3 regions of the Stenotrophomonas sp. YJH_SMC_110 genome follow, and region 1 is predicted to be linked to each of the others. Evidence: predicted binding sites of a transcription regulator. Region 1 holds the regulator's gene; each other region holds the start of a gene.

Region 1 (9,780 bases):
GACGGCGACGCGCGGCGGCGGCGTGGCGGCGCGTGCGGCCGGGGCCGGTGCAGGGCGTGCCGCCGGGGGGGCCACCGGCGCTGCGACCACGGCGGGCGGCGGCGCAGGCACGTCTTCGCCACCAGCGGCTGCCTCGAAGGCGGCCTGCAGGCCGGGGCTGTCGGTGTGGGCGAGACGATGGCTGTCCGCCGGGTCGGTCTCGTAGATCACTTCGTCCGGCAGATCGTCCCAGGTGGGTTCCGGGCCGGTGTTCGCAGCGGCCGCAGCGGGTGCCGGCGCGGTTTCGTGGATGACCTCGTCGGGCAGGTCATCCCAGGTCGGCTCGCGTTCGGTGGGCCCGGCGCTGGCCGGCGCGGCGGCGGCCTCGAAGGCGGCCTCCAGTGCAGCCTCATCCTCGGCCAGGGCCGCGACGACGGCATCCGTTTCGTAGACCACTTCAGCAGGCAGATCGTCCCAGGTGGGCTCGCGTTCGGCATCGATCACGCTGACGGGCGCGGACGCAGCATCGAAAGCGGCTTCCAGTGCGGCATTGTCCACGGCAGGGGCAGCGGCAACGCTCTCGGTTTCGGTTTCGTAGATCACCTCGGCCGGCAGGTCATCCCAGGTGGGTTCGCGTTCGGCGGCGGCTTCGGTGGCCGTGGCCGGGGCGGTGCTGATCGGCGCGGGGTGGGGAGCGGCGGCCGGGGCGATCGCCTCGCCCAGCAGTTCGTCCAGGTAGTCGTCGAGGATGCCAGTGCTGTTCATGCGGCCTGCTCCAGGGCACGGGCATCCTCGCCGAGAATCCAGTTCAAGGCGCGCCGGTAGGCGGCCAGGCCGCGCCCCGGGTAGTCTTCGCCGACGCTCGGCAGGGTCAGCCCGGCGGCGTTGCTGATGCGGGTGTCGATCGGAATCGCATCTTCCCAGACGCGGCTGCCATGGCGGTCCTGCATGGTGCGCAGCGACTCGTTGCCGGCGCGGGTGCGGCGGTCGAACAGGGTTGGCAGGATCGAGATCGGCAGCGGCCGCCGGCGCGAACGCTCGACCATCTCGCCGGTGCGGACCATGCCATCCAGGCCGTGCAGCGCCAGCGGCTCGGCCTGGGTCGGAATGATGAGACGGTCCGCTGCAGCCAGTGCGTTGATCATCAGCAGGCCGAGCGTCGGTGCGCAGTCCAGCAGGATGTAGTCGTGCTGGCCCTGGTGGCGCGCCAGCGCGTTCTGCAGGGCCAGGCCGAGGCCGGGTTGGTTGGCGCTACGGCGTTCCAGCGTGGCCAGCGCGGACTGCGCGCAGACGTAGTCCAGGCCCTGGATGTTGCTGGCATGGCACAGGCCGGACAGGTCCGCTGGCGGTGCGCCGAACAGCTCCAGCACGCCGGCCGGCGGCGGGTCCACCGGCACGCCGAAGGCGCGGCTGAGCGAAGCATGCGGATCGAGGTCGATCAGCAGCACGCGATGGCCGAGCGCGGCCAGGCCGCGGCCGAGGGCGAGGGTGGTGGTGGTCTTGCCGACTCCGCCCTTCTGGTTGGCGACTGCCCAGATGCGCATCGGATTACTCCTTCATTGCCGGGGGAACGGCGGCGCCGACGCGGCTGCCAGCCGGCACCGGTGGCAACGTCACCGGTGCGATGGGGGAGGTGGGGGCGCTGGCCGGCGTTGCGGCGGCCTGTTCGGTGACGGTGCTGCCGGTGGCGCCGGTGGCTGCGTTCAGGCGCTGGCCGAGCGGGTCCACCGAATGCGAGGTGTCGGCCAGGATGATGACCATCACCCGGCGGTTGCGGTTGCGGCCCTGTGCGCTGTCGTTCTCTTCGCGCGGGCGGAACTGGCCATAGCCGACCATCGCCAGCCGCGACGGCTGCACGCCCTGGTCGGCGAACAGATGCACCACGCTGGCGGCGCGTCCGGCCGACAGCTCCCAGTTCGAAGGGAAGGTGGCGGTGGCGATCGGCACGTTGTCGGTGTGGCCTTCCACGCGCACGCTGTTGGGCACGTCGCGCAGCACCTCGGCCAGGCTGGCCAGGGTCTGCCGCGCATGTACGTCCAGTGCGGCCGAGCCGGTGGGGAACAGGATGTCGCTGTTGATCTCGACCTCGATCCACAGTTCCGTGCGGCGCACGCTGATCATGCCGCGGTCGATCAGCGGCGCCAGGGCGGCGGTGAGGCGGTCGGCAATCGTGTTGAGCTGGCGCTCGGCACGGGCGATCTGCTCCTGGTTGTGCACCGACACCGGCATGCGCATCTGCGAGGCCATCGACGGCAGCAGCGTCGGGTCGTGCGAGGGCGCCGGCGCGGACGGTCCGATCTTGGTGCCGGACTTGATCACCGACGGGCTGTCCCAGCCGCCACCCTGCACCTGCTTGTTGCCCACCTGCACCGGATTGATCGTGCGCGGCGCGCCACCGAAGGCATCGGTGAGCGCGTCGGCCATGATCCGGTACTTGCCCTCGTTCACCGACGAGATCGCGTACATGACCACGAAGAAGGCGAGCAGCAGCGTCATCAGGTCGGCATAGGGGATCGCCCATGCTTCGTGGTTGGCGTGCTCTTCGTGGTGCTTGCGGCGGGCCATGTCAGTGCAGGAAGCCGGAGAGGTTGGTTTCGATGTTGCGCGGGTTCTCGCCCTGGGCGATCGAGATCAGGCCTTCGATGACCATTTCGCGGTCGCGCGTGTTGTGCGAGATCACGCTCTTGAGCTTGGCGGCGATCGGCAGGAACAGCAGGTTGGCCGAGGCGATGCCGTAGATCGTGGCGGTGAACGCCGCAGCGATGCCGTGGCCGAGCTTGCTCGGGTCGGCCAGGTTCTTCATCACCGCGATCAGGCCCAGCACGGCGCCGATGATGCCGAGCGTCGGTGCGTAGATGCCCATCGCTTCGAACACCTTGGCGCCGGCCTGGTCCTGGTGTTCCTGGCTGCCCAGTTCGATTTCCAGCATGTGCCGCATCGATTCGGGCTCGACACCGTCCACCAGCAGCTGCAGGCCCTTGCGCAGGAACGGGTCCTGCTGCGCTTCCACCTGCGATTCCAGGCCGAGCAGGCCCTGGCGGCGGGCGATGTTGCTCCACTCGACGATCTGCTGGATCAGTTCGCGGCGATCGCTGTGCGGCGGGCGCACGACCCAGCGCACGATCTTGAACGCATGCTTGAACACCGCCGGCGAGGTGTGCAGCAGGATCGCGGCAACGGTGCCGACGATGACGATCACGAACGCCGCAGGCGACCACAACGACGCCAGGCCGGCGCCCTTGAGGATGCTGCCACCGACCAGCGAGGCCAGGGCGAGAAAGAGTCCAATGAGGCTGAGTCTATCCATGGATCCGGTATCGGCTTGTATGAATGGGACTTGAGACACCGGTACGGGCTACTGGTGCGACTTCACGGTTTTACGGGTTCAGCAAGCGGGTCAGTCGTGCGGGCTGCGCAGGCCATCCACATCCAGGATCAGCGCCATGCGACCATCGCCGATCAAGGTTGCACCGGCGTAACCGCGCAGGCCGCGCAGGGCCTTCGGCAGTGGCTTGATGACCACTTCCTCGCGCCCACGGACCTGGTCCACGACCAGGCCGAAGCGCGCTTCGCCGGCCTGCAGCACCACGATGGTCAGCAGGGTCGATGCGGCCGGCGTCACATCCAGCCACTGCCGCAGATCGACCAGCGGCAGCGTGTGCGAACGGCGGTCGAGCACGGCACGGCCATCGAACCAGCCCAGCGAGGTGCGCGGCGCGTGCAGTACCTCCATCACGCGCGCCAGCGGCAGCGCATAGACGTCCTCGCCGGCCTGCACCAACAGGGTCGGCAGGATCGCCAGGGTCAGCGGCACGCGGATCAGGAAGCGGCTGCCGCGGCCCAGCTCCGACTGGATCTGGATCTGCCCGCTGAGTTCGCGGATGCGCGACTGCACCACGTCCATGCCGACGCCGCGTCCTGAAATATCCGTGACTTGCTGCTTGGTCGAGAAGCCGGGCAGGAACACCAGGTGCAGGCACTCCTCGCTGCTCAGGCGGGCGGCGGCTTCCGGATCGATCAGGCCCTTCTCGCGTGCCTTCGCGCGCAGCTTTTCCGGATCGATGCCGGCGCCATCGTCCTGCACCTCGATGCTGACGTAGTCACCTTCCTGCTGCGCCGACAACCGCACATGGCCCATCCGCGGCTTGCCCTGCGCTTCGCGCAGGTCGGGCATTTCCACGCCATGGTCGATGGCGTTGCGGACCAGGTGCACCAGCGGGTCGGCCAGCGCTTCGACCAGGTTGCGGTCGAGCTCGGTCTCGGCGCCGATCAGCTCCAGGTCCACTTCCTTCTTCAGCGAGCGGGCGACGTCGCGGGCGACCTTGGGGAAGCGCGAGAATACCTTGCCCACCGGCTGCATGCGGGTGCGCATCACCGCCGACTGCAGGCGCGCGGTGGCGATGTCCAGGGTGGACACGGCGCGGTCCAGCTCCTCGTCGCGCAGGCGCGCACGCAGGGTCTTGAGCCGGTTGCGCGACAGCACCAGTTCGCCGATCAGGTTGACGATCGCATCCAGGCGCTTGGTGTCCACGCGCACGGTGTGTTCGGCTTCGGCCAGCGGCTTGGCGGCCGGCTTGGCCACCGGTGCCGGTGCGGTGGCCGGGCGCGGGGCGGCGATCGGTGCCGGCGCCACCGCAGCCGCGGGCCTGGCGCCGGGTGCGGCGCCACCGTGCAGCTGGTCGAGCAGGGCTTCGAACTCATCTTCGCTGATCAGGCCGTCGTCGGCCTTCTTTGCCGGCGCCACCGCAGTCGGTGCGTTGCCACCGTGCAGCTGGTCGAGCAGCGCCTCGAACTCGTCGTCGGTGATCAGGTCGCCGGCACCGGCCGCCGGTGCGGCGGCAGCGGCGGCAGGCGCTGCTGCACCGCCATGCACGTCGAACTGGGCGATCAGGTCCGGCGGTGCATAGCCCGGCTCGGTGCCGGAAGACACGGCATCGAGCATCGACTGCAGGTAGTCCAGCGATTGCTGGGCGGCGTCGAAGTGATGGGCCTGCAGCACGGCCTGGCCGGCACGTGCAGCGCCCAGCGCCTCTTCAGCGGCGTGGCACAGCTCGACCATGGCGGTGACACCGAGGAAACCCGCGCCGCCCTTGAGCGTGTGGTAGCCCCGGAACACCGCGTTGAGCTGTTCGGTGTCCTGCGGTGCCTGCTCCAGCGACACCAGCTGTTCGCCGAGGCGATCCAGGATTTCCTGTGCCTCGATGATGAAATCGGCAGTGATGTCGTCGGATACCGCGCTCATGCTTACAGCCCCAGATCCGACAACAGGTCGTCGGCGTCGTTCTGCGAGACCGCGTGGCGGTCCAGTCCCTTCAGTGCCGGCCCGGCCAGTTCCGGGTCGGTGCGATGCTGTTCCGGCGGCAGGCCGAGCGCGCCGAAGCCTTCATGCACGCGGCGGACGATGCCGACCACGCGACGGATGATCTGCCCGGTCAGGTCCTGGTAGCTCTGGGTCAGGGCGATCTCGGTCAGGTTGTGGCGGATGCGCTCCAGCTGCACGTCCTGGCCTGGCTGCAGGCCTTCGGCGCGCAGCTGCTCGGTCAGGCTGCGGCATTCCTCGGCCAGGTCCAGGGTGCGGTGGGTAGCGTGTTCGGTCATCGCCACCACGTGGTCCAGACGTGCGCACGCATCGTCCAGTTCGCCGGCCTCGCTGGGCACGGTCGGCAGTTCGCCCAGGGCCTGCCCCAGCTCGCGGGCCAGCCGCGAGAGGCCACTCATCATCGGCTGCGTGCGCAGCGCGACCAGTCCGTCGATGCGTTGCCGCCAGGCGGCTTCGTCACCGGACTCCAGGGCATCCAGGGCTTCCTGCAGGCGCAGGGCGAGGGCGTTCTTGTCGACCGTGGTATCCATCAGGCGCTGGCCGCCAGGCGTTCGAAGATCTTGCCCAGCTTCTCTTCCAGCGTCTGCGCGGTGAACGGCTTGATGATGTAGCCGTTCACGCCGTTCTGGGCCGCTTCGATGATCTGCTCGCGCTTGGCTTCGGCGGTGACCATCAGCACGGGCAGGGTCTTCAGCTTGGCGTCGGCACGGATCGCCTTGAGCAGTTCGATGCCGGTCATCACCGGCATGTTCCAGTCGGTGACGACGAAATCGAAGGGCTGGCTCTGCAGCAGCGACAGCGCGGCATGCCCGTCCTCGGCTTCGGCGGTGTTGGTGAAGCCCAGATCGCCCAGCAGGTTCTTGACGATTCGACGCATGGTCGAGAAGTCGTCGACGATGAGGATGCGCATGTTCTTGTTCAAAGCAGAGTTCCTTTGTTGTTCATTCCGGGCGGCCGGGGGCAGTCGCCTCGGGGATGTTCATTCTTCCAGGCCGGCGTCGACGGCCTCGAAAATCTTCAGGCGGCCGCGCAGGCGCAGCACGGCCTGGCCATGGATCTGGCAGACCCGCGACTCGCTCACGCCGAGCACCGCGCCGATCTCCTTCAGGTTCAGCTCCTGCTCGTAGTACAGCGAGAGCACCAGCTGTTCGCGCTCGGGCAGGTGGCCGATGGCCTTGCCCAGCTCGCGACCGAACTCGCCGCGCTCCAGCACCTGTTGTGGAGTCGGGCCGCCCTGGGCGACGGTATCCAGTTCGCCCTGGTCTTCGATGCGCGACTCCAGGCTCAGCACCTGGCCACGTGCGGCGTCTTCCATCAGGCGCAGGTATTCCGGCAGCGGCATCTCCATCGCGGCGGCCACTTCGGTGGCGCTGGCGGCACGGCCCGTGCTCTGTTCCAGGCGGCGGATGGTGGCGGCGGCGTCGCGTGCACGGCGGTGCACCGAGCGCGGCACCCAGTCGCCACGGCGGATCTCGTCGATCATCGAGCCGCGGATGCGGATCGAGGCATAGGTCTCGAACGAGGCGCCCTGGTCGGCGTCGTAGCTGCGCGAGGCTTCGATCAGGCCCATCATGCCGGCCTGGATCAGATCATCGACTTCGACGCTGGCCGGCAGGCGCGCGGCCAGGTGGTGGGCGATGCGTCGCACCAGGTCCGAATGCTGGGCGATGACCTCGTTGGCCGCCGAGCGCTGGACTTCCCTGTACTGGTGGGCTGCGCCTTTCATGCGGCCACCCCACGCTGCTTGAGGATGCGTTCGAGGAAGAACTCGACGCCACCGCGCGGTTCGGTCGGTGCCTGCCAGCGCGCGGTGCGGCGTGCGATCTCGGTGATCGCCAGCGCCGACGGGCTGGACGGATAGGCCTTCACCACCGGCTGCTGGCGCTGCACCGACAGGCGCAGCCAGTCATCCTGCGGCACGCAGCCCAGGTAGTTCAGCGAGACATCGGCGAGGAACTTCTCGCAGACGCGGGTCAGCTTCTCGTACAGCACGCGGCCCTCGTTCGGGTCGCGCACCATGTTGGCCACCACCTGGATGCGGTCCACGCCGCGCTCGCGCGACAGCACCTTGATCAGTGCGTAGGCGTCGGTGATCGAGGCCGGTTCGTCACAGACCACCACCACGGTGTCCTGCGCGGCCTGGCAGAAGGTCAGCACGCCGTCGGTGATGCCGGCGGCGGTATCGACCACCATGATGTCCAGCTCGCGTTCCAGTTCGGAGAACACGTTGACCAGGCCGACATGCTCGGCCGGGGCAAGCTCGGCCATGTGCCGGCGGCCGGAAGCGGCCGGGACCACCAGCACGCCGTTCGGGCCTTCGACGATGACGTCGTCCAGCGAGCAGCGGCCGGCCACCAGGTCGGCCAGCGTAAAGGTGGGGTTCAAGCCCAGGATCACGTCGATGTTGGCCAGGCCCAGGTCGGCGTCCAGCAGCAGCGTGCGCTTGCCCATGCCCGCCAGCGCCACCGCCAGGTTGGCGGACACATTCGTCTTGCCCACGCCGCCCTTGCCGCCGGTCACCGCGATGGTGCGCACAGGGCCGAGCGGCTCGCTGCGGGTGGCCGACAGCGGGAAGGTCTTGGTCAGCTTGGCGTACTCACGCGACGGCATGGTTCAACTCCGGGTTGCAGGGCATATCGGCCGCTCGGCGCAAATCTTCAAGGCGAAGTACAAGATTGGCTGCACTGGCCCGGTGCAGGTCCTCCGGGACGTCCTGGCCATCGGTCACCCAGGTGATCGGCAGGGCGTGGTCCACGGCCACCGACAGGGCGTTGCCGAAGCGGCCGGTCTCGTCCAGCTTGCTCAGCACCAGGCCCTGCAGGTTGGCCGCACCGAAGCGGCGCACCACCTCGTCCATGTCGCCGAAGCTGGTGTTGGCCGGCAGCACCAGCAGGGTGCGCACCTGGCGCGCGGCGCGCAGCCACTGCAGCTGGGCGGCCAGGGCACGGTCGCGCGGGCCCAGGCCGGCGGTATCGATCAGCACCAGCTTGTAGTCCTTCAAGCGTTCCAGCAGCTGGTCCAGGTCGGTGCCGCTGTTGGCCTCGTGCACGGCGATGCCGAGCTGGCGGCCGTAGCCATACAGCTGTTCACGGGCGCCGATGCGGGTGGTGTCGGTGGTGACCAGGGCGACGTCACGCGGGGCCTGCTTCTCGGCGAAGCGCGAGGCCAGCTTGGCGATGGTGGTGGTCTTGCCGGCGCCGGTCGGGCCGACCAGCGCGATCACGCCGCCTTCCTCCAGCGGGTCGACCGGGGCGATCGGCAGCTTGCGCGAGATCAGCCCCAGCATCAGGCCGCGGCCACGATGGGCTTCGGTTTCCAGCGGGATCTGCATGGCCACGTCGCGGGCCAGCCCGGCGTCGAAACCGTACTCGTCCATCAGGTCCAGCGCGGTGGCGCGCACCGGGCTGCCACGCAGGCGCTCGTCGGTGAAGCGGTTCATCTCGCGCTCGATCACCTGGCGCATGCCGGCCACTTCCTGGCGCAGCTGGCGGATCTCGGCGTCGTCCTGGGCAACCACGGTCAGCGTCGGTGCCGGGGCCAGCATGGGGGCCGGGCTGGCTTCGATAGCGGCTTCGACCGCTGCCGGTTCGCTGGCGGCGATCCCGGGCTGCGCGTCGATCACGGCAGCGGTCGGCAGCGGCGGCGGCTGCACGGCCGGGGCCACGCTTTCGTGATGCGCCTCGTGCGGCGGGTCGATCTGGAAGCGCGCGCGGTTGGCCGGCACGGTGGCGGCCGGTGCAACGATGGCCTCGGCGAACGGGGCGAAGATCTGTTCCGGCGGTGCCGGTTCGTTGACGGCGGCGCGGGCCAGGGTGGCGGCGAAGCCGGTGCTGCCCCGGGTCGGCACGATCTCGTCGGCGCTGTCCAGGGTGCGGCCGGTGGCACCGACGGCGGCGCGGGCGAGGGCGGCCACTGCCGAGGTGGTGGCCGCGACCGGTTCCGGCGCCGGGGTGCTGCTGCGGCGGCGGGTGACGGCGGCGATCACCGCGTCGGCGGCGGTGCGCGGCTTGGGTGCCGGCGGCGGTGCGACGTCACGGCGCGAGGCTTCCAGTGCACGCTGCACGGCGCTCTCGTCGTAGTTGGCGGCGGCGACGATCTCGATGCCTTCCTCGATCCGGCGGTTGGACAGGATCACGGCGTCAGGACCATGTTCCTTGCGCACCAGGTTCATGGCCGAGCGCATGTCGGCGGCGACGAATCGTTTGATTTTCATGCTGTGGTCACGGGGCGAAGACGGCGGGGTGGCGGTCGGAGAACTCGGGTGGTCGGTGGTCTGCACGGTGCGGGTTCCCCTTGGTATCTGTCTGTTGCGTTGGTTCGAAAGTGGTGTCTGTTTTCTGGCGCATCGCAGGGCGGCGTCAGCTGATCGTTCCGACCAGCTTCAGGCGCTTGTCCTCCGGCACCTCGCTGTAGGCCAGGACCGACAGCGACGGAACGCTGTGGCGGACCAGGCGGGCCAGCGCGGCGCGCACCGGGCCAGG
Region 2 (9,780 bases), on a different contig from region 1:
CTCAACACCGCATTGTGGACGCAATGCCTGCACACCCTGAGCAACGTGCAGAACAGCCTGGTGTTCTGCTTCGCGCTGATCCGCTTCCTGGCCGAGGACAATGCCGACCGCCGCGACTTCTTCCGCACGTTGACGATCTACGCGCTCGGCTACTTCCTGATGGCGCTCTACATCAATACCTGGCAGCCGCAGGTACCCGATGGTGGCTGGGGCGACCTGCTGATCAGCGGGCTGTTCGTGCTGCTGGCAGTGCTGGCCGGCAGCACGTACCGCCCACCGGCGGTGGCTGTGCCGCGCAACCTCCGCCGCATCGTCGATGCCGGCGTGCCGCTGATGCTGCCGTTGCTGCTGATGATGGTGGCGCTGCTGGTGGCACGCCTGCAGCCGACCCTGGCCACCGTGGGGTTCATCGGTGCCATGCTCGGCCATGCCCTGCGCAGCGTGCTCACCCAGGTGCAGATCCAGCGTGAGCGCGACGAGCTGGCGCTGCTGGCCCGGCGCGATCCGTTGACCGGGCTCGGCAACCGGCGCAACTTCGATGAAGCGCTCGGCAGCGCGCACGGCCGCGCCCGTCGCCAGGGCGTGGGGCTGGCGGTGCTGATGATCGATATCGACCACTTCAAGCGACTCAACGACACCTACGGGCATCCGGAAGGTGATCGCCGCCTGCAGGCGGTCGCCGCGATCCTCGACGGCTGCCTGCAACGCGGTGATGACCTGCTGGCCCGCTACGGCGGCGAGGAGTTCATCGCCGCCCTGCCCGCGCCCGACATCGGCCACGCCCTGGGCCTGGGCGAGCGCCTGCGCGCCGCCGTGGAAGCCGCCGCCCTGCCCGCCGCCCAGGCCCACGTGACCATCAGCATCGGCGTGGCCTGGCAGGCCGCGCATGACCAGGGTGACCCGCGCAGCCTGGTCGAGCGTGCCGACCAGGCCCTGTACCGGGCCAAGCATGCCGGCCGCAACTGCGTGCACGCCGCCCCGGCCGTCGAGGCCGGGGAACAACACGCCGACCGCCGCGCCTAGACCGCGCGCAGCACCGCCGCACCATGCAGGTGCCCCGCCCCACCCTGCACGCGGAAGCTGGCCACCGTCTGCAGCAGCTGCGCCGACTGTTCTTCCATGCTGCGCGCCGCGGCCGAAGCTTCCTCGACCAGCGCGGCGTTCTGCTGGGTGCCCTGGTCGATCAGATCGACGGCATGGTTCATCTGCTGGATGTCGTCGCTCTGCTGCTGCGCGGCCGTGCTGATCTCGGACATCAGGTCGCTGACCCGGCGCACGTTGACCACGATCTCGTCCATGGTGCGGCCGGCGCTCTCAACCTGCGCGGTACCGGCACCGACATTGGCCACCGACGCATCGATCAGCTGCTTGATCTCCTTGGCGGCACTGGCCGAGCGCTGCGACAGTTCCCGGATCTCGGTGGCGACCACGGCGAAGCCACGCCCGTGTTCGCCCGCACGCGCGGCTTCCACCGCGGCGTTCAGGGCAAGGATGTTGGTCTGGAAGGCGATGCCGTCGATCACGCCGATGATGTCGACGATGCGGCGCGAGGACGCGTTGATCACCGCCATGGTTTCCACCACTTCGTGCACTACGTTACCGCCGCGCGCGGCGACATCGGCGGCACCACCGGCCAGCTGACTGGCCTGCCGTGCGTTGGTCGCGGTGCGCTGCACGGTCTCGGCCAGGCCCTTCATCGACACCGCGGTCTCTTCCAGCGACGCTGCCTGCTGCTCGGTGCGCTGCGACAGATCGCTGTTGCCCTGCGCGATCTCGGTGGCGCCGACGGCGATGGTGTCAGCGGCGAATTTGATCTGGCCGATGATCGCGGCCATCGCCTCGACCAGCGAATTCACCCCTTCGCACAGCTCGGCGATCGGCCCGGTCTTGTCGGCGGTGGCCACGCGCCGGGTCAGGTCGCCCTCCTTGGCGGCCGCCACCACTTCACGGGTCTGCGCCACGGCACGCTGCATGGCCTGGTTCTCATGCACCTGCGCGGTGATGTCGGTGGCGTACTTGACCACCTTGAACGGCTTCCCGTTGAGGTCCAGGATCGGGTTGTAGGACGCCTGGATCCAGACCTCGCGTCCGCCCTTGCCGAGGCGCCGGTACTGGCCGGCATCATATTCGCCACGGCCGAGCTTTTCCCAGAACTGCCGATACTCGGCACTGCAGCGATACTCAGGTTCGACGAACAGCGAGTGGTGCTGGCCACGCACATCATCCAGGCTGTAACCGGTGGCAGCCAGGAAGTTGTCGTTGGCCGACAGGATGCGGCCATCCATGCTGAACTCGATCACCGCCTGCGACTTGTCGATCGCCGCCAGCTGGCCGGCCGAGTCGGCCGCCTGCAGCTTCTGCGCAGTGATGTCAGTGGCGAACTTGACCACCTTGTACGGACGCCCCTGCCGGTCCAGCACCGGGTTGTACGAGGCCTGGATCCAGATCTCGCGCTGGTTCTTGCCAAAACGCCGGTACTGGCCCGCGTCATATTCGCCACGACCCAGCCGCGCCCAGAAGTCACGGTATCCGGCGCTGCGCGCCTGCTCGGGGTCGACGAACAGGGAATGATGCTTGCCCTGGATCTCCTCCAGCCGGTAACCCATCGCCTGCAGGAAGTTCTCGTTGGCCTGCAGGATGGTGCCATCGAGGGCGAACTCGATGACCGCCTGGACCCGGTGCAGCGCCGCGACCTGCGCCTCCAGCTCGGCACGGCCATCGGCCGCCGCCTCGACGTCGCTGCGGTGCTGCGGTGCCAGCGCGCCCAGCAGGGCGCGCCACGGCGACCAACGGGTATGCAGCTCGGCCGGCGCCTGCGCGCCCGCCGTAAAGCCTGGAATGAGCATTGTCTGATCCTCGGTGTCCGGTAAGCGGTTGCGACCCGACGGGCGGGATGCCCGGCGGCAACTTCAGTTGCTTGGGACTACAGGTACCGGCAGGCACCCCTCGAGCGGCTGGCAAGAACGTCTGGTGCGGGTGCGATCGGCATAGGGAGCGGCGGAACACACAGCGCGGGCCGCCCGTCGGGGGCAGCCTGGGGTCCTGCAGCGGGCGACTTGAGCGGGATCCAGAGGGAATATCGGCGATGCGATCGGTGGCTTTAGCCGGATTCCGCGACGTCCATCGCATCTTCAGATGCTGCTGCAGGGATGCGGTAGACAATCGCGATGCACTTCACATTCTGCTCACGCGCGACAGGGGCACCGCCGAGCGGTTTCGCCAGGCGCCGGCTGGGCAGGTTCTGCTCGGCACCGGGTGTCGTCAGGGCATATGTCGCGCGTTGTCGCCGTCACTGGGCATAGCCTTGCCCGGCACGCGGATGCAGTTCAAGCGGAAAAGGTTTGCATGACCAACGGGAGATCCGATGGCAGATGAAACTGGCCAGCATGCAGCGAACCGCAGGACGCTCACTGACACGGAGATCGCATGTTCCCACGCCTGGCCAGTTTCCTCATCCTGGGCCTGTGCAGCAGCGGCGCCTTCGCTGCCGACGCCACCTACCGCCCCAGCTTCCATCCCGACCAGCTGAAGGGCCCGCCTGCCGGGCGCCCGAACGAAGTGCTGGTACTGGGCACCCCCCACTTGTCCGGCCTGCCCAAGTCCTTCCAGCCCGCCTTGCTTGAACCGTTGCTGCAGCGACTGGTCGCCTGGAAGCCCGAGCTGATCGCCACCGAAGACCTGTCAGGCCTGCAGTGCGATTTCATGCGTCGCTACCCGGCACGCTATGCGGAGAGCGTGGCCACCTACTGCTTCGACACCACCGCTGCGCAGGCTGCGACCGGACTGGACGTGCCTACGGCGAACACCCAGGCCGAGCACCTGCTTGCGACCTGGCCGGACGAGCCGACGCCCGCCCAGCGTCGTCGGCTCGCAGCATTGTTCCTGGCAGCGGGTGAACGCGGCTCGGCGCAGGTGCAGTGGCTGCGCCTGCCTGCGTCTGAGCGCAAAGGCGGTGATGGACTGACACCTGCCTTGGTCGAGATCCTCGAAAAAGGCCTGGTTCGCCGCAATGAAACCCACCTGATCGCCGCCGAGGTCGCCGCCCGCCTCGGGCAGGAACGCCTGTGGGCCGTGGACGACCACACGGCCGATTCGCCCACGCCCGCCGAGGATGAAGCGGCGGCCAGCGCGGCCATCACCGGTGCCTGGAACAATACGCACTCGCGCGCGCGGCGGGAGGCCGATGAACGCCTCGTGGCCGATCTGGACAAGCCCGGCGGTGTCATGGCGCTGTATCGGGACTACAACAGCCCGGCGGCGGCGATGGCCGCCTACCAGAGCGACTTCGGCGCGACGCTCGTCGAGCCGTCCTCCAAGGCGTTCGGCCGGATGTACGTCGGTTACTGGGAAACCCGCAACCTGCGCATGGTCGCCAACATCCGCGACGTGCTGAGCCAGCATCCTGGCAGACGCATGCTGGCCATCGTGGGTGCCTCGCACAAGGGCTACTACGAGGCCTACCTCAATCAGATGCATGACGTGCGGCTGGTCAGTGCGGACACGGTATTGCGTTGACGGGAACAGGTGCCGGCCATGCGCCGGCGCTATCCTGCAAGGCCCGATTCGCAGGTGCCGACATGCTGAAAGTGATCGCCGAGGATTTCATCCATCCCGATGCGGTGGACACCGTGCTTCCCCTGTACCGGGAGCTGGTCGCATGCACGCTGCGCGAGCCGCGCTGCCTCGGCTATGAACTGTTCGTCGACCAGAAGGATCCGGGCCACTTCATCTTCATCGAGCTGTGGCCCGACCGCGCCGCGCTCGACCTGCACTGTGCCAGCGAACACTTCCAGCGCCTTGTGCCACAGATCAATGCCTTCCAGTGTGCGCCGTGCCGGTTCCTGCTGATGGATGCCGTACGGGTGTAGTGCCTGCAGCGGGATGCATATGATCGCTGCGGCCATGCCGCCACAGCAACAGGCAGGCCGCAACCGTGCAGGACAGGCTCAGGACCAGCAGCGCGACCGCACCTTGCTGCAACACGGGCAACAACGCCCGTGCGTGCAGGTCGCCGCGCAGCTGTTCGGCGCGTAGACAGGCGGCCAGCGCCAGGCACCAGCCGATCAGGGCCGGAATGAACTTGCGTACCGCAACCGGGTTCCAGGCATTCATGGAGGTTACCTGCGTGAGTGGAGTGCGCGCAGTATTCGCGCGCGTCCTCTCACAGGCTGAGATCAGTCCTCCGCGGCGTCGGGATCGTCACCCGGAAGCTGGGACAACTCGCCCTGCACCTGCACGTTGTTGCGCCCCATCGCCTTGGCCCGGTAGCACTGGGCATCGGCCGCAGCCACCGCCTGGTCCACGCTCATGCCGCCGGCCAGCGGCGCGATACCGATGCTGGCACCGATCCGCAGCCGGTCCTGGTCCCACGGAATGGACAGCGCGGCCAGGGTGTGCAGCAGCTCGCCCCCGATGCGGGCCGCACGCCGCGGCGTGCAACCGGACAGGATGACCGCGAATTCGTCGCCGCCCAACCGTGCCACCACGTCCGAATCGCGCACGCCATGGCGCAGCACGCTGGCCACCGCCCACAGCACGGCATCGCCGGCCAGATGGCCCCAGGTGTCGTTGACCGGCTTGAAGCGGTCCAGATCGATGTACATCAGCGAGGCGGCCTGGCCGGTGCGCTCCACGCGGGTGATCGCCTGCTGCAGGTGCACCTCGAAACCGCGGCGGTTGCTCAGTTCGGTGAGCGGATCGATCTCGGCCAGGTGGCGGGCTTCGCGCTGGCGTGCCCGCTGCTGGGTGTCGTCGCGCAGCACCCACACCGCGCCGCGCACGTGGCCTTCGTCATCGCGCAGCCAGGCGCGGGTCAGGTCCACCGGCACCGTTGCCGTGCCCAGGCGCAGCAGCAGGTCGGCGTGCAGGTCCACCGCGTTGCTCTCCGGGTCCAGCAGCACCGTCACATCCAGTACCGAACCGGGCGCGTACTCGGTGGTCAGCGCCAGCACGTCCTGAACCTTGTGCCCGGCCAGCGACAAGGCGCCATCACCGGCCAGGGTGCGCACCGCAGCCGCGTTGGCGTAGTCGATGCGGCCATCAAGGCTGACGCTGAGCACCAGGTCGGCCACCGCATCCAGCGTGATTCGGCTGCGTTGTTCACTCTCGAACAGGCGCTGCTCGCTGCTGCGCTGGGCGGTGATGTCCTGGATCTGCGACACGAAATGCAGCGGTTCGCCATGCTCGTTGCGCACCAGCGACACCGACAGCCGCGCCCAGATGATGCGGCCGTCGCGGTCGAGGTAGCGCTTTTCCAGGTGATAGTGGCTGCGTCGCCCGGCCAACAGGTCCTGTACCAGGGCCAGGTCGGTCTGCAGGTCATCGGGATGGGTCAGGCGCTGGAAATCGACCTGCAGCAGCTCTTCTCGCGGGTAGCCCAGTATCCGGCACAGCGCGTCGTTGACATCCAGCCAGCGTCCTTCCAGCGACACCAGTGCCATGCCCAGTGCGGCGGAGGTGAACGCGCCAGCGAACTTCTCTGCCGAAAGTCGTGCTTCGGCGCGTGCCTGCAGGATCTCGGTAATGTCGATGGCCATGCCGACGTAGCCGATGCGCGTTCCATCGGCACTCTCCATGCGGCTGATCGACAGGCGTACCTGGCGTGACTGGCCATCCTTGCGCAGCAGCGTCCACTGCCGCGAGTAGGTCTGCCCGTCGGCACGCGCGCTCAGCGCCTCGAACACGCCGGGAAGATTGCCATCAGCATCAGCCAGCGGCTGCAACCACGCTTTCAGTTCGGCTGGATCGTGGAAGGCGTCGAGCCGGCGCTGGCCGACCACCTCCGCCGCGCTGTAGCCCAGCAGGCGCTCCGCCCCCGTGTTGAACAGGGTGATGGTGCCATCGGTATCGGTGGCGATCACCGCCACCTCATCGGACGCATCGACCACGGCCTGCAGGCGCTGCCGGGTCTCGGCCGCGTCCTGCCTTGCCTGCTGCAGTTCGGTGACATCGGCATGGGCACCGGCCATCCACAGCGGCTTGCCCTGCCCGTCCCATTCAAAGACCCGGCCACGGTCCTGGATCCAGATCCACTGGCCGTTCCTGTGGCGCATGCGCAGCAGGCAGGCGTAGTTGTCGCTGCGCCCTTCGAAATGGTCGTCCAGCGCTGCATCGGACAGCGCAATGTCATCGGGATGGACCAGCTTCAGGAACGTCTTCTGGCAGATCGGTTCCAGCTCATCCAGGCGATAACCGACAATCTCGGCCCAGCGCGCATTGACCCGCATCTCGCCGGTCTGCACGTTCCATTCCCAGGTACCCGCAGCGGTACCGTCGATGATCATCGCCAGCCGGCGACGCTCTTCAGCCAACGCCTGCAGGCGGCGCTCCAGCAGTCCATTGCCGTGGGTGCCCTGGCCCGGCATCACTCCGGTCCCCTGCCGGCACGGGCAGGCGCCGACCGCAGCGAAGCACTGCGGCCTGCAACGAAGACGGCGGGTCGTGCTGGCGTCATGGTCCTCCCCAGCGACAGCGGGGAGGCCAAACGCCCCCCTCAGGCGCAAGTGTGCGCAATCACGGGGAAAACCGACAAGCCCCCCGCCCCGGATCAACCGTGACGGGGGGCACGATCCTCAGCTGCGCTTGGCCCGGGCAAAGGCTTCGGCCAGGGCATTGTTGGCCGGCGGCGCAGACTGGGCCGGACGGCCGCCAGCGCCCTGGCCGCGGTTCGGTCCACGGTTCTGGCCGCCAGCGTCACGGCGCGGCCCTTGGCCCTGGCCCCGCTCATCGCGCTGGCCCGGGCGGCTGGTGGCCTGGCCCGGGGTATCGTCCAGGCGCCGGGTCAGGGCGATGCGCTTGCGCGCCACGTCCACCTCCAGCACCTTCACCTTGACGATGTCACCGGCCTTGACCACGTCGCGCGGGTCCTTCACGAAGGTATCGGCGAGCGCCGAGATGTGGATCAGGCCGTCCTGGTGCACGCCGATATCGACAAAGGCTCCGAAGGCGGCCACGTTGCTGACCACGCCCTCCAGCACCATGCCCTCGCGCAGGTCCTTGATGTCCTCGACGCCCTCGGCGAAGCGCGCCGCCTTGAACTCCGGGCGCGGGTCGCGGCCCGGCTTTTCCAGTTCCTTCAGGATGTCGCGCACGGTCGGGACGCCAAAGGTGTCGTCGGTGAACTGTTCTGCCTTCAGGCCACGCAGGAAGCTGCCGTCACCGATCAGCGCCTTGATCGGGCGCGCGGTGCTGGCCACGATGCGCTCAACCACCGGATAGGCTTCGGGGTGTACCGCCGAGGCGTCCAGCGGCTGGTCGCCATCGGCGATGCGAAGGAAGCCGGCGCACTGCTCGAAGGTCTTCTCGCCCAGGCGCGCGACCTTCAGCAGGTCCTTGCGGCGCTTGAACGGGCCGTTGTCGTCGCGATGGCGCACGATGTTCTCGGCCACCGTGGCCGACAGGCCGGACACCCGGGACAGCAGCGCGGCCGAGGCGGTGTTGACATACACGCCGACCGCGTTCACGCAGTCCTCCACGCGCGCGTCCAGCGCCCGCGCAAGGCGGTACTGGTCCACGTCGTGCTGGTACTGGCCGACACCGATCGCCTTGGGTTCGATCTTGACCAGTTCGGCCAGCGGGTCCTGCAGGCGACGAGCGATCGATACCGCGCCACGCAGCGACACGTCCAGCCCCGGGAACTCCTTGGCCGCGAACTCGGAGGCCGAGTACACCGAGGCGCCCGCCTCGCTGACCACGACCTTCTGCAGCTTCGGGTTGGCGGCAGCCTTGATCGCTTCGCCGGCCAGCTTGTCGGTTTCGCGGCTGGCGGTGCCATTGCCGATCGCGATCAGCTCCACGTTGTGCTTGGCGCACAGCTGCTTGATCGTCTGCACCGACTGCTCCCACTGGCGGCGCGGTTCGTGCGGGTAGATGGTGTCGGTGGCGACCAGCTTGCCGGTGGCATCGACCACGGCAATTTTGCAGCCAGTACGGATGCCAGGGTCCAGGCCCAGCACAGTCTTCGGGCCGGCCGGTGCGGCCAGCAGCAGGTCCTTCAGGTTGTCGCCGAACACCGCGATGGCTTCGGCTTCGGCCTTTTCGCGGGCCTGGTTGAACAGGTCCAGCAGAAGATGGGTGTGCAGCTTGGCGCGCCAGGTCAGGCGGCAGGCATCCAGCAGCCAGCGGTCGGCGGCACGCCCCCGGTCGGCGATGCCGGCCTTGCGTGCCACCCGACCCTCGGCGTACTGGTGGCCCGCTTCGGCATCGCTGCCCGGGTCCAGTTCCAGGAACAGGATCTCTTCGCGGCGCGCGCGGAACAGCGCCAGCAACCGGTGCGAGGGAATCTTCGCCAGAGATTCGGCATGTTCGAAATAGTCGCGGTACTTGGCGCCTTCGGTTTCCTTGCCCTCGGCCACGCGGGCACGGATCACGCCGGTCTCGCCCAGCCAGGTGCGCAGCTCGCCAACCAACGCGGCATCTTCGCCCCAGCGCTCCATCAGGATCGCGCGGGCGCCTTCCAGCGCGGCCTTGGTGTCGGCCACCCCCTTGTCGGTATCGACGAAGGTGGCCGCGAACGTCTGCGGGTCCTGCGTCGGATCGGCCAGCAGGCCATCGGCCAGCGGCTCCAGACCGGCCTCGCGGGCGATCTGGGCGCGGGTACGGCGCTTGGGCTTGTACGGCAGGTACAGGTCTTCCAGCCGGCTCTTGGTATCGGCGGCCAGGATGTCATTGCGCAGCTCGTCGCTGAGCTTGCCCTGCTCGCCGATGCTGGCCAGCACCGCCGCACGGCGGTCCTCCAGCTCGCGCAGGTAGGTCAGCCGGGTTTCCAGGTTGCGCAGCTGG
Region 3 (9,780 bases), on a different contig from region 1:
CCCAACGTCACAATTGCAGCTTCTTTCAACACTGCTTCACAGGATCTTCATGAAAAGGACCCTTCTGCCCGCCCTGCTGATCACCCTGGCCGCTGCCGGTGCTGCCACCGCCGCGCCCCAGGCCGACAAGTCCGTGGCCCGCCACCTGGACAAGCTGGGTTACACCTACGAGGTCGACGAGGATGGCGACTACCGCATGGTCTTCGACGTCGAGGGTGACCGCACCCAGATGGTCTACGTGCGCTCGGCGGTGGAAGACTTCGGCAGCCACAACATCCGCGAGATCTGGTCGCCGGCCTACAGCGCCAAGACCAAGCAGTTCCCGGTGGCCGTGGCCAACCGCCTGCTGGAAGATTCGCAGGACGCCAAGATGGGCGGCTGGGTAAAGCAGGACACCACCGCCATGTTCGTGGTGAAGATCGACGCCGATGCCACTGCCGACCAGCTCAGCGACGCCATCGATGCGGCCATCCGCACCGCCGACGCGATGGAGCTGGAACTGACCAAGAAGGACGAGTTCTGAGTTGAACGCCACGCCGGACCCGCGCTGGGCACCGCACGCCACCGTTGCCACCGTGGTGATCGACGGCGGCCGCGTGCTGCTGGTCGAAGAGACCATTGACGGCCGCCAGGTGCTGAACCAGCCGGCCGGCCACCTCGAGCCGGGCGAAAGCCTGGCCAAGGCCGCCCTGCGCGAGACCCGCGAGGAAACCGGCTGGACGGTGCAGCTGACCCACTTCATCGGCTGCTACCAGTGGACTGCCGGCGACGGCACGGCCTTCCTGCGCTTCTGCTACGCGGCGCACCCGGTTTCGCACGATCCGGCGCAGCCGCTGGACACCGGCATCGACCGCGCGCTGTGGCTGACCCCGGCCGAGCTGCAGGCCGCCGGCGAGCGCCAGCGCAGCCCGCTGGTGTGGCAGGTGGTGGCGGATTACCTGGGTGGCCAGCGCCACCCGCTTTCGCTGGTCCGGGAGGTCGCATGAGCACTCCGCGTGTGATGGTGGGCGTCTCCGGCGGCGTCGATTCCTCGGTCGCCGCCTGGCGCCTGGTACAGCAGGGCGAGGCCGTGGCCGGCCTGTTCATGCAGAACTGGGCCGACGATGGCAGCGGTGATTGCCGTGCCGAGGATGACCGTCGCGACGCGGTGGCCGTGTGCGGCCTGCTGGGCATCCCGTTCCACTTCCGGGACTTCTCCAGCGAGTACTGGCAGGGCGTGTTCGAGCACTTCCTGGCCGAGTACGCGGCCGGCCGCACCCCGAACCCGGACGTGCTGTGCAACCGTGAAGTGAAGTTCAAGCATTTCCTGGACGCCGCCCGCGAGCTGGGCGCCGAGCGCATCGCCACCGGCCATTACGCACGGGTGGCCCAGCGCGGCCACCAGTGGCTGCTGCTGCGCGGCGCCGATCGATCCAAGGACCAGAGCTACTTCCTGCATCAACTGGGCCAGGAACAGCTGGCAGCCACCCTGTTCCCGATCGGCGACCTGGAAAAGAGCGACCTGCGCCGGATCGCGCGCGACGTCGGCCTGCCGACCCACGCCAAGAAGGACTCCACCGGCATCTGTTTCATCGGCGAGCGCGACTTCCGCGAATTCCTCGGCCGCTACCTGCCGGCCAAGCCCGGCCAGATCCTCGACCCGGCCGACGGCAGCGTGATTGCCGAACACCCGGGCGTGTTTTATTTCACCCTGGGCCAGCGCGAGGGCCTGAACATCGGCGGCGTGCGTGGCCGCCCGGCCGCGCCGTGGTACGTGGTTGGCAAGGATGTGGCCAGCAACGTGCTGTACGTGGACCAGGACCGCGACAGCAAGTGGATGCTGTCCGACCGCCTGCGTTCGGAAACCGCGCACTGGATCGCCGGCTCACCGCCGGCACGGCGCTTCGAATGCACCGCCCAGACCCGCTACCGCCAGCCCGACGAGCCGTGTACGGTCCAGGTCCTGGACGATGGCAGCGTGCTGGTCACCTTTGCGCGCCCGCAGCGTGCCGTTACCCCCGGTCAATCGCTGGTGCTGTATGACGGTGATGTGTGCCTGGGCGGCGCGGTGATCGCCGCCACCGATGCGCCGCTGGAACAACGCCTGCGCACCACCCCCTCCCCTTTTGAGGTAATCGCTGCATGAGTTTCACTGTCGACGACCGCGTCCTGGCCTTGGCCGGCATTGCCCAGGCCCTGCAGCAGGTGCGCCGCATCGCCGATACCGGCCATTCCGACGCCGCCGCCGTGCGCACCGCCGTGGACAGCGTGTTCCGCGTCGATGCGTCCTCGCCGCAGGCGGTGTTCGGTGACCGTCATGCACTGAAGTCCGGCCTGCGCCTGCTGCACAACTACTTCCGCAGCCAGGGCCAGGACCCGATCCTGCCCAAGCTGGCCCTGTCGGTGCTGCAGCTGGAGCGCCGCTTCGTGCAGGATGGGGCGACCGTGAACAAGGTCGCCTCGGGCATCGAGCGCGCCCAGCGCCAGGCCACCGAACTGGGCGACAGTGGCCACCCGGACGTACTGGCCAACCTCGGCGGCCTGTATGCCGACACCATCAGCCACCTGAAACCGCGGGTGATGGTGCAGGGCAACCCGCACTACCTGGGCCAGGCCGGCGTGGTGGCGGAGATCCGTGCCCTGCTGCTGGCCGCGGTGCGTTCGGCGGTGTTGTGGCGCCAGCTGGGCGGCAGCTACTGGGACTTCCTGTTCAGCCGCAAGGCGATGATCGAGGCCGTGGACCGCCTGCTGGCCTGAGGGTGTGGGGTCAGAGCCCTTTTCCATGGAAAAGGGATCCGACCCCGTTGCGCCTGCCCAAGGGGTCGGATCCCTTTCCGGCACGGAAAGGGCTCTGACCCCGAGGCCGCCAAGGCGCCGGAAAACCGGCGCATTCAGAATGCACTTCGAGGCACATCGACGTTAAAGAGAAAGGGGGTACGGCCGATACATCCTCCGTGCACCTCCCGAGAACGTCCATGTACTCACGCATTTTCATCCGTCTGGCCGCCCCCCTGGCTCTGACCCTGCTGCTCCCCTTCGCCATCGGTTTCGAATGGCCGGCCGCCCTGCGCTGGGCGATCCTGACCACGATGACGCTGAGCTGGCTCGGCTTTGCGTGGTGGACCACCCGCGCACAGGCACATCGTTCCCCCGAGCACGCCCGTGTCCTGCGCGAACAGGACCAGCTGCTGACCGAGCTGCGCAACTTCGTCGGCAACGAGATCGACGGTTCGCGTGGCGAAGTGGAACGCGCCCGTGACCTGATCCGCCAGGCCGTCTCCAGCCTGGGCGGCAGCTTCGATGCCATGAACCGCAAGTCGCGCCAGCAGAGCCAGGCCCTGTCGCGCATCGTCGACCGCGCCGGTGATGAAGGCAATGCCGGCCTCGACGTCGCCCGTTTCGCCCAGCACGCCAGCCATCGCATGGAACAGCTGGTGGAAGCGCTGGAACAGGTGAGCGGCCAGAGCAGCACCACCGTGCAGCACATCGACCAGATGGCGCAGCACCTGGATGGCATCTTCGCGCTGCTGGAAGACGTCAAGTCGATCGCCGACCAGACCAACCTTCTGGCGCTGAACGCGGCCATCGAAGCGGCGCGCGCCGGTGAAGCCGGTCGTGGCTTCGCCGTGGTCGCCGACGAAGTGCGCAACCTGTCCGAGCGCTCGACCACCTTCAACGAGCAGATCCGCAAGCTGGCGCACAGCTCCAAGGACGCCATCGCCAAGGTGCGCGAGACGGTTTCGCACATGGCCTCGCGCGACATGGACCGCTCCCGCGAAGCCCGCCAGGAAGCAGCAGCGATGCTCGACAACGTCGCGCAGATCAACGCCTCGCTGGGCGACGGCATGCGCGAAGTGTCCGAGTGCGCCCGTGCGATCGATGGCAGCGTGGCCGAAGCCGTGCGTGCCCTGCAGTTCGAAGACATCGCCACCCAGGCGCTGGGCGGCGTGCACACCCACCTGGACCGCCTGACCGCGATCAACCGCGAAGCGGTGGCCCTGCAGGAACTGCTGCACCGCAATGGCGGCGTGTTCGACGAAGAGATCGCCACCGCGCTGCAGCGCACCGGCAACCGCCTGCGCGAGCTGCGCAGCGAATGGGAACGCCCGCCGCACAAGCCCGTCGCCCAGCAGAGCATGGGCGCCGGCACCGTCGAGCTGTTCTGATCCTGATGTCCGCTGCCCTCGCAGGCAGCCCGCAAGGCCCCGGTTCGTCCGGGGCCTTTGCCTGTAACCTGCCATTGGATGCATCCTGTACGCGCACCATGACCCTGATCCGCGCCCTGCCCGCCCTCACCGACACCGAGCGCCCGCGCAATGCGAGCGTGCGTGAGCAGCTGCAGCGGCTGGAAGACGTGGCCCGCGAGGAACTGCTCGAACTGCAGCAGCTGGCCGATGCGCGCCCCACCCCCTCCCGAGCCGACGATGAACTGCTGGGCCTGGCATGGGACCTGGGCCTGGATGGCGAAGCCCTGAAGTAGATCCACGTCCTGCGTGGATCGGCCGTCCCGCATGGCATGATCCACCGGTCCCGTTCATGGAAGACCGATGGCCATCGCCCTGATCGCAGTGCTCCTGATCGAAGCCGTCCTTCTGATGGCCTGGGTGGCCGGCTATTTCAGCTGGGGCATCACCCTGTTCAACGAACGCATTGCGGCGTCACCGGCCATGCAGGCCCGGCTCTCGCTGGGCAGCCTGGAACGTGACCTGCCGCAGGACAGATGGCTGCAACTGGCCTTCCATGCGCTGCCCGATGGCAGCATGGCGTTCCGCGAGAGCTTCGCACCGAGCTTCGGCCTGCGCTACTTCCCGGTGATGCGTGGACGCATCGTTCTCAACGCGCGACGGCACGAGGTGCGGGTGATCGGCCTGTGCAGCTGGTTCGTGGCAATCCTGTCACTGCTGCTGTTGCCACTGGTGGCGATGCGCCCGATGGTGGCACCGATGCTGCTGGTGCTGCCGCTGTTCCTGGCCAGCTACCTGGTCCAGAAGCGGCGCTATGCGGCCATCGTCGAGGCCCTGCGCATGCAGTTGAAGGCGGAGTTTCCCAGGTAGTTCCACGCCATGCGTGGATGATCGCGAGCGCCAGGGCATCCGTGCCGGCCAACGGTCGGCACCCACCAGAGCTGGGCGCACCAGAGTCAGGCCACACCGCGCCGGCATCCGCCAGCGCAGACCCTCAGCGCACCAGCACCGCTTCGCCGCTGGCGTCGGTGCGCATTGGCGCCGGGCGCTGCTGGCGCAGCCACTGCGCCAGATCACGCGGGCTGAGCGGGCGCGAGTACAGGTAGCCCTGGATCTCGTCGCAGCCCTGGCGGCGCAGCATGTCTTCTTCCTGGTGGGTTTCCACGCCTTCGGCCACCACCTTCATGCCCAGCGCGTGGCCCAGGTGGACGATGGCCTGGGTGACTTCGGCCGTGCCCGAATCATGCAGCATGCCCTGCACGAAACTGCGGTCGATCTTCAGGCGCCCCACCGGGAAGCGGTTGAGGTAATTGAGGTTGGAGAAGCCAGTGCCGAAGTCATCCACCGCCAGCGGCACGCCGTGCCGTTCCAGCACGTCGAAGCAATGGCGCAGGATGTCGGTATCACGGATCAGCGCCGACTCGGTCAGCTCCAGTTCCAGCCGTTGCGGCGGCCAGCCATGGGCATGGCAGATCTCGATCACGCGCTCGGCGAAGCCGCGATCACGCAGCTGCACCGCCGACACGTTGACCGCGATGCGATCAAAGTGCAGTCCGGCACGGTCCCAGGCGGTCGCCTGGCGGCAGGCCTCGTTCAGCACCCAGTCGCCGATGCGCACGATCTCGCCGCACTTTTCGGCAATGGGAATGAACTCGGCCGGGCTGCAGTAGCCGATGCCGGGGCGGTGCCAGCGCAACAGTGCCTCGATCGCCGGTGGCTCGCCGCGGTGGGCGTGCAGCAGCGGCTGGTAGGCCAGGCTGAACTCGTCGCGCTCGATCGCCCCATGCAGGGCATGCTCGACGTCCAGCCGGCGCTGGATGCGGGCCAGGGCGTCCTGGCTGTAGTACTGGTAGGTGTTGCGCCCGGCTTCCTTGGCCGCATACATCGCGGCGTCGGCCGCGCGCAGCAGTGAGTCGAAATCGGTCTGCGCATCGCCCAGCATCGCGATGCCGACGCTGGCGCCGACTTTCAACGTGGTCTCGCCACGGCGCAGCGGCTCAGCCAGCGAGGCAATCAGCTTGCGGGCGACATGACCGGCATCTTCCGGCTCGGCCAGGTCGCGCAGCACCACGATGAACTCATCGCCACTGAAGCGGCCGAACAGGTCGTTGTTGCGCAGGTTCTGGTGCAGGCGGGTGGCTGCGGCCTTCAGCAGCGCATCGCCGGTGGCGTGGCCGAAGCTGTCGTTGATGGTCTTGAAGCCGTCCAGGTCGATGAACAGCATGGCCAGCGAGGTACCGCGGTCGCGTGCTTCCTCGATGGCTTCGGCGGTCTGTTCGCCGAGCAGTACGCGATTGGGCAGGCCGGTCAGCAGGTCGTAGTGGGCCAGCAGTTCGATGCGCTCGTTGGCTTCGCGCTCGCGGGTGATGTCACGGAACAGGACAACGAACCGCGGCGGCAGGCCGTCACGGCGGTCCAGTTCGATCAGCACCTGCACCCAGACGCGCAGGCCGGACTGGCGGTAGAAGCACAGGTCCAGCTGCTCGGGCAGGCCGCCGTTGGCGATACGGGCGAGCGCCGCCTCGAACGCGTTGCGCGAGTCCTCCGTGTACAGCGCCAGCGCCTGGTCGAGGGTGATCGGTTCCTTGCGCAGGCCATGGATGCGGTAGCACTCCTCGGTCCATTGCATGCTGCGGGTCTGCACTTCGATCTCGCAGCCGCCGATGCGGCCCAGCGCGGAGACCCGGTTCAGCAGTTCGGTGCGCCAGCGGATCAACGCATCGGTCTGGTGCTGTTCGGTGATGTTCTGTACCTGGCCGAGCAGGCGCTTGGGTTGCCCGTCCATGTCCAGCAGCGGCTGCATCCATAGCCGCAGGTGCTGCGAAGGCTCATGGCCGCGGGTCAGCTCCAGCTCGAGGTTGGCAGCGCGGCCATCGCGCCACAACCGCCGCCATGCCGCGCGCAGCGCGCCGCGGGAGCGTGGATGCAGCTGCTTCAGCCACCGCCGCTGGCCCGGAACGGCGCCCTGCTCCAGTGCCAGAAGCGAACGCAGTTCCGGCGACCACCAGAAATGCCCGCTGTTGGGATCAAACGACCAGCTGCCCATGCTGGCGATGCGCTGGGCCTCGCTCAGGTGCAGCTGCTGTTCCTGCAGCAGCGATTCGAGCTGCTTCTGCTGCTCGATATCGGTATGCGTGCCAACCATGCGCAGGGGCTGGCCATCGGCGGTGCGAGCGACCACGCGGCCGCGATCGAGCACCCAACGCCACTGGCCATCGGCCTGGCGGAAACGGAACTGTGCGCTGTACTGCTCGCTGTGCCCGCGCAGGTGCTCGTCGAGCGCGGCGCGCACCTGGGCGATGTCCTCGCCGTGCACGCGAGACAGCAATTCAGTGGCGGTCTCGTCGCCCAGCGCCGGCGTGCGCGCCACCCGGTCACTGGGGATGTCCCAGTCCCACAGGCTGTGGCCGGCGCTGTCCAGTGCCAGCTCCCAGCGCCCGCCCGCATCGACCGGCACCGGCTCGGGAATGCTCAGGGTGAACGCCAGCAGGTTGCCGGCACCGTCGTGCACCGCACGCAGGTGACCGTCGTAGTGCCCCCGCGGGCCGCCCGGCAGCGTGCAGGCAACGATGCCACCATCGGCGGCCATCAGGCGCAGATCTTCCAGCATCGGCGCATAGGTCGCCACGGTGGCCGGCAGGCCATGCTCGCGCGCGGCCGGATTGGCCGCCAGCGGGCGCCCGGCACGGTCGACGATGACCAGCGCCGACGCAAGCGGGTGCTGCAGCAGGCTGGCGATGATCCCTTGGTCCACGCGATCTTGCTCCGGATGACACGCCCGTCAGCGGGGCACGCAGTGGTTAACGGCGCCTGCGGCGGATAATTGAGTGGTCACGGCACGCTGCGGGGTAAGATGACCGGCGCCCCTGTCACCCGCCCCGTCCATGCCCGCAGAACCGACCGGCAACGCCCCAGTTCCCGACCCGCGGATGGCGCAGGCGCTGAGCCGTGACCGGCGCCGGGTGGTGCTGAGCTACCTGGTGATGGCGCTGGCCTGGATGATCTCCACCGACAGCGTGGTGCAGGCGCTGGTGCCCGATCCGCAGCAGGCGGCCCTGTGGCAGGGCCTGAAGGGCTCGTTCTTCGCGCTGGCCAGCGCGGGCCTGCTCTATCTGCTGCTGCGCCCGCTGGCCGAACACGTGCTGCATACCCATGCGCGCCAGCAGGCCTCCGAGCTGCGCCTGCGGCAGATGTTCGAGGGCAACCCCGGGCCGATCCTCGTCTACGACCTGGACACGCTGGCGATCCTCGATGCCAACCCCGCCGCCTGCAGCGCCTTCGGCTGGGACCGCGACGAGCTGCTGGAACAGACCATCGACGCCTTGTGGCCGCCGGGCCAGGACCAGGCCCTGCAGACCAAGCTGGAGGCGATCCGCGAGGCGCCCGAGGAGCTGTGCATCCTGCGCGCTCAGCTGCAGCTGCGCGATGGCGCGCTGCGGCAGATGGAGCTGCGCTCCAACGCCATCAGCTACGACGGCCACAACGCCCGCCTGCTGATCGCCATCGACCGCACCGCCGAGGATCTGGCCCAGCTGCGCCGCGACCAGGCATTGGCCCGGGTGGAGGAAGCCCATGAGCTGGCCCGCATCGGCGCCTGGGAACTGGACCCGTCCACCGGGCTGGGCCGCTATTCCAACCAGGTCTATCGCCTGCTCGGCCGCCGCCCGCCCGAGGCCCGGCGCTGGCACCGCTTCGATGAGCTGCTGGTGCCGGCCGACCCGGCCACCGCCACCCAGACCGAACAGCTGCTGGCCGAACTGTGCTCCGGCGAGCCGGTACAGGTGGACGTGCTGCTGCCGCTGCTGTCGATGGACGGCCGTGCATTGATGGTGCACCTGCGGGCGGCCAGCGGTATCGACGAAGCCGGCCGCAGCCGCGTGCTGGGGACGCTGCAGGACGTGACCGAGCGCGAGCAGTCGCGGCGCCTGCTGCGCGAGCGCGAGGAACAGTTCCGCGAGCTGGTGCGGGTACTGCCCGACGGCGTGGTGATCCTCTCCGACGAGCACGTGCTGTACGCCAACGCCTGGGCCGCCGGCCTGTTCGGCTACGGCAGCCACACCCTGCTGGGCGAGCCGCTGTCGGCACTGGTCGCTGCCGCCGACCTGCCACGGGTGCGCAGCCAGCTGCGCGCCGGCCAGCCCCACCTGGGGCCGGGCCACAGCAGCGTGGTGGCCATGCAGCGTGCGGACGGCCGCAGCTTCCATGCCGGCCTGGCGGTGGGCGAAGTGCGCTACGGCGGTCGTGACTGCAAGCTGCTGATCGTACGCGACCTGAGCGATTCCGAACGCACCCGCAGGGCGCTGGAAACCAGCAATCGCGAGCTGCAGGCGATGGCCGGGCGGCTGTTCTCGCTGCAGGAGGACGAGCGTCGCGCGATCTCGCGCGACCTGCACGATGACATCGGCCAGGCCATTACCGCGATCAAGCTGTCGGCGCATGCGGCGCAGGATGAGGACGATCCGAAGCGTCGTGGCGAGGACCTGGCGCAGATCGTCAGCCTGGCCGACACCACCGTGGCCAAGCTGCGCGACATCTCCACCCTGCTGCGCCCGCCGCAGCTGGATGCACTGGGCCTGGAGGCGGCGCTGAGCTGGCAGGCGCGGGTGCTGTTCCGCTC

The links. Region 1 encodes FliA, which starts transcription of late flagellar genes. Its sites were predicted from a motif close to TAAAGTTTNNCNNNCNNNGGCCGATAA; they were not measured.
Region 2: the regulator FliA is predicted to act here: its motif matches at 3,077-3,103, upstream of AC5P6H_RS12150 (methyl-accepting chemotaxis protein).
Region 3: the regulator FliA is predicted to act here: its motif matches at 2,900-2,926, upstream of AC5P6H_RS10940 (methyl-accepting chemotaxis protein).

The regions. Positions count from the first base shown of each region.
Region 1 is NZ_JCAFSM010000013.1:25,566-35,345, reverse strand. Features, by position in the region: gene AC5P6H_RS18710 (chemotaxis protein CheW) at 1-744, opposite strand, end outside; gene AC5P6H_RS18705 (ParA family protein) at 741-1,523, opposite strand; gene motD (flagellar motor protein MotD) at 1,528-2,544, opposite strand; gene AC5P6H_RS18695 (flagellar motor protein) at 2,546-3,286, opposite strand; gene AC5P6H_RS18690 (chemotaxis protein CheA) at 3,377-5,221, opposite strand; gene AC5P6H_RS18685 (protein phosphatase CheZ) at 5,224-5,829, opposite strand; gene cheY (chemotaxis response regulator CheY) at 5,829-6,221, opposite strand; gene AC5P6H_RS18675 (RNA polymerase sigma factor FliA) at 6,279-7,025, opposite strand; gene AC5P6H_RS18670 (MinD/ParA family ATP-binding protein) at 7,022-7,909, opposite strand; gene flhF (flagellar biosynthesis GTPase FlhF) at 7,896-9,512, opposite strand; gene flhA (flagellar biosynthesis protein FlhA) at 9,658-9,780, opposite strand, start outside.
Region 2 is NZ_JCAFSM010000005.1:274,709-284,488, forward strand. Features, by position in the region: gene AC5P6H_RS12145 (GGDEF domain-containing protein) at 1-1,023, shown strand, start outside; gene AC5P6H_RS12150 (methyl-accepting chemotaxis protein) at 1,020-2,846, opposite strand; gene AC5P6H_RS12155 (DUF5694 domain-containing protein) at 3,427-4,515, shown strand; gene AC5P6H_RS12160 (putative quinol monooxygenase) at 4,578-4,868, shown strand; gene AC5P6H_RS12165 (hypothetical protein) at 4,882-5,034, shown strand; gene AC5P6H_RS12170 (PAS domain S-box protein) at 5,175-7,364, opposite strand; gene AC5P6H_RS12175 (Tex family protein) at 7,572-9,780, opposite strand, start outside.
Region 3 is NZ_JCAFSM010000005.1:2,497-12,276, reverse strand. Features, by position in the region: gene AC5P6H_RS10960 (hypothetical protein) at 50-523, shown strand; gene AC5P6H_RS10955 (NUDIX hydrolase) at 525-986, shown strand; gene mnmA (tRNA 2-thiouridine(34) synthase MnmA) at 983-2,125, shown strand; gene hflD (high frequency lysogenization protein HflD) at 2,122-2,736, shown strand; gene AC5P6H_RS10940 (methyl-accepting chemotaxis protein) at 2,955-4,145, shown strand; gene AC5P6H_RS10935 (hypothetical protein) at 4,244-4,459, shown strand; gene AC5P6H_RS10930 (hypothetical protein) at 4,527-5,033, shown strand; gene AC5P6H_RS10925 (bifunctional diguanylate cyclase/phosphodiesterase) at 5,158-7,917, opposite strand; gene AC5P6H_RS10920 (sensor histidine kinase) at 8,048-9,780, shown strand, end outside.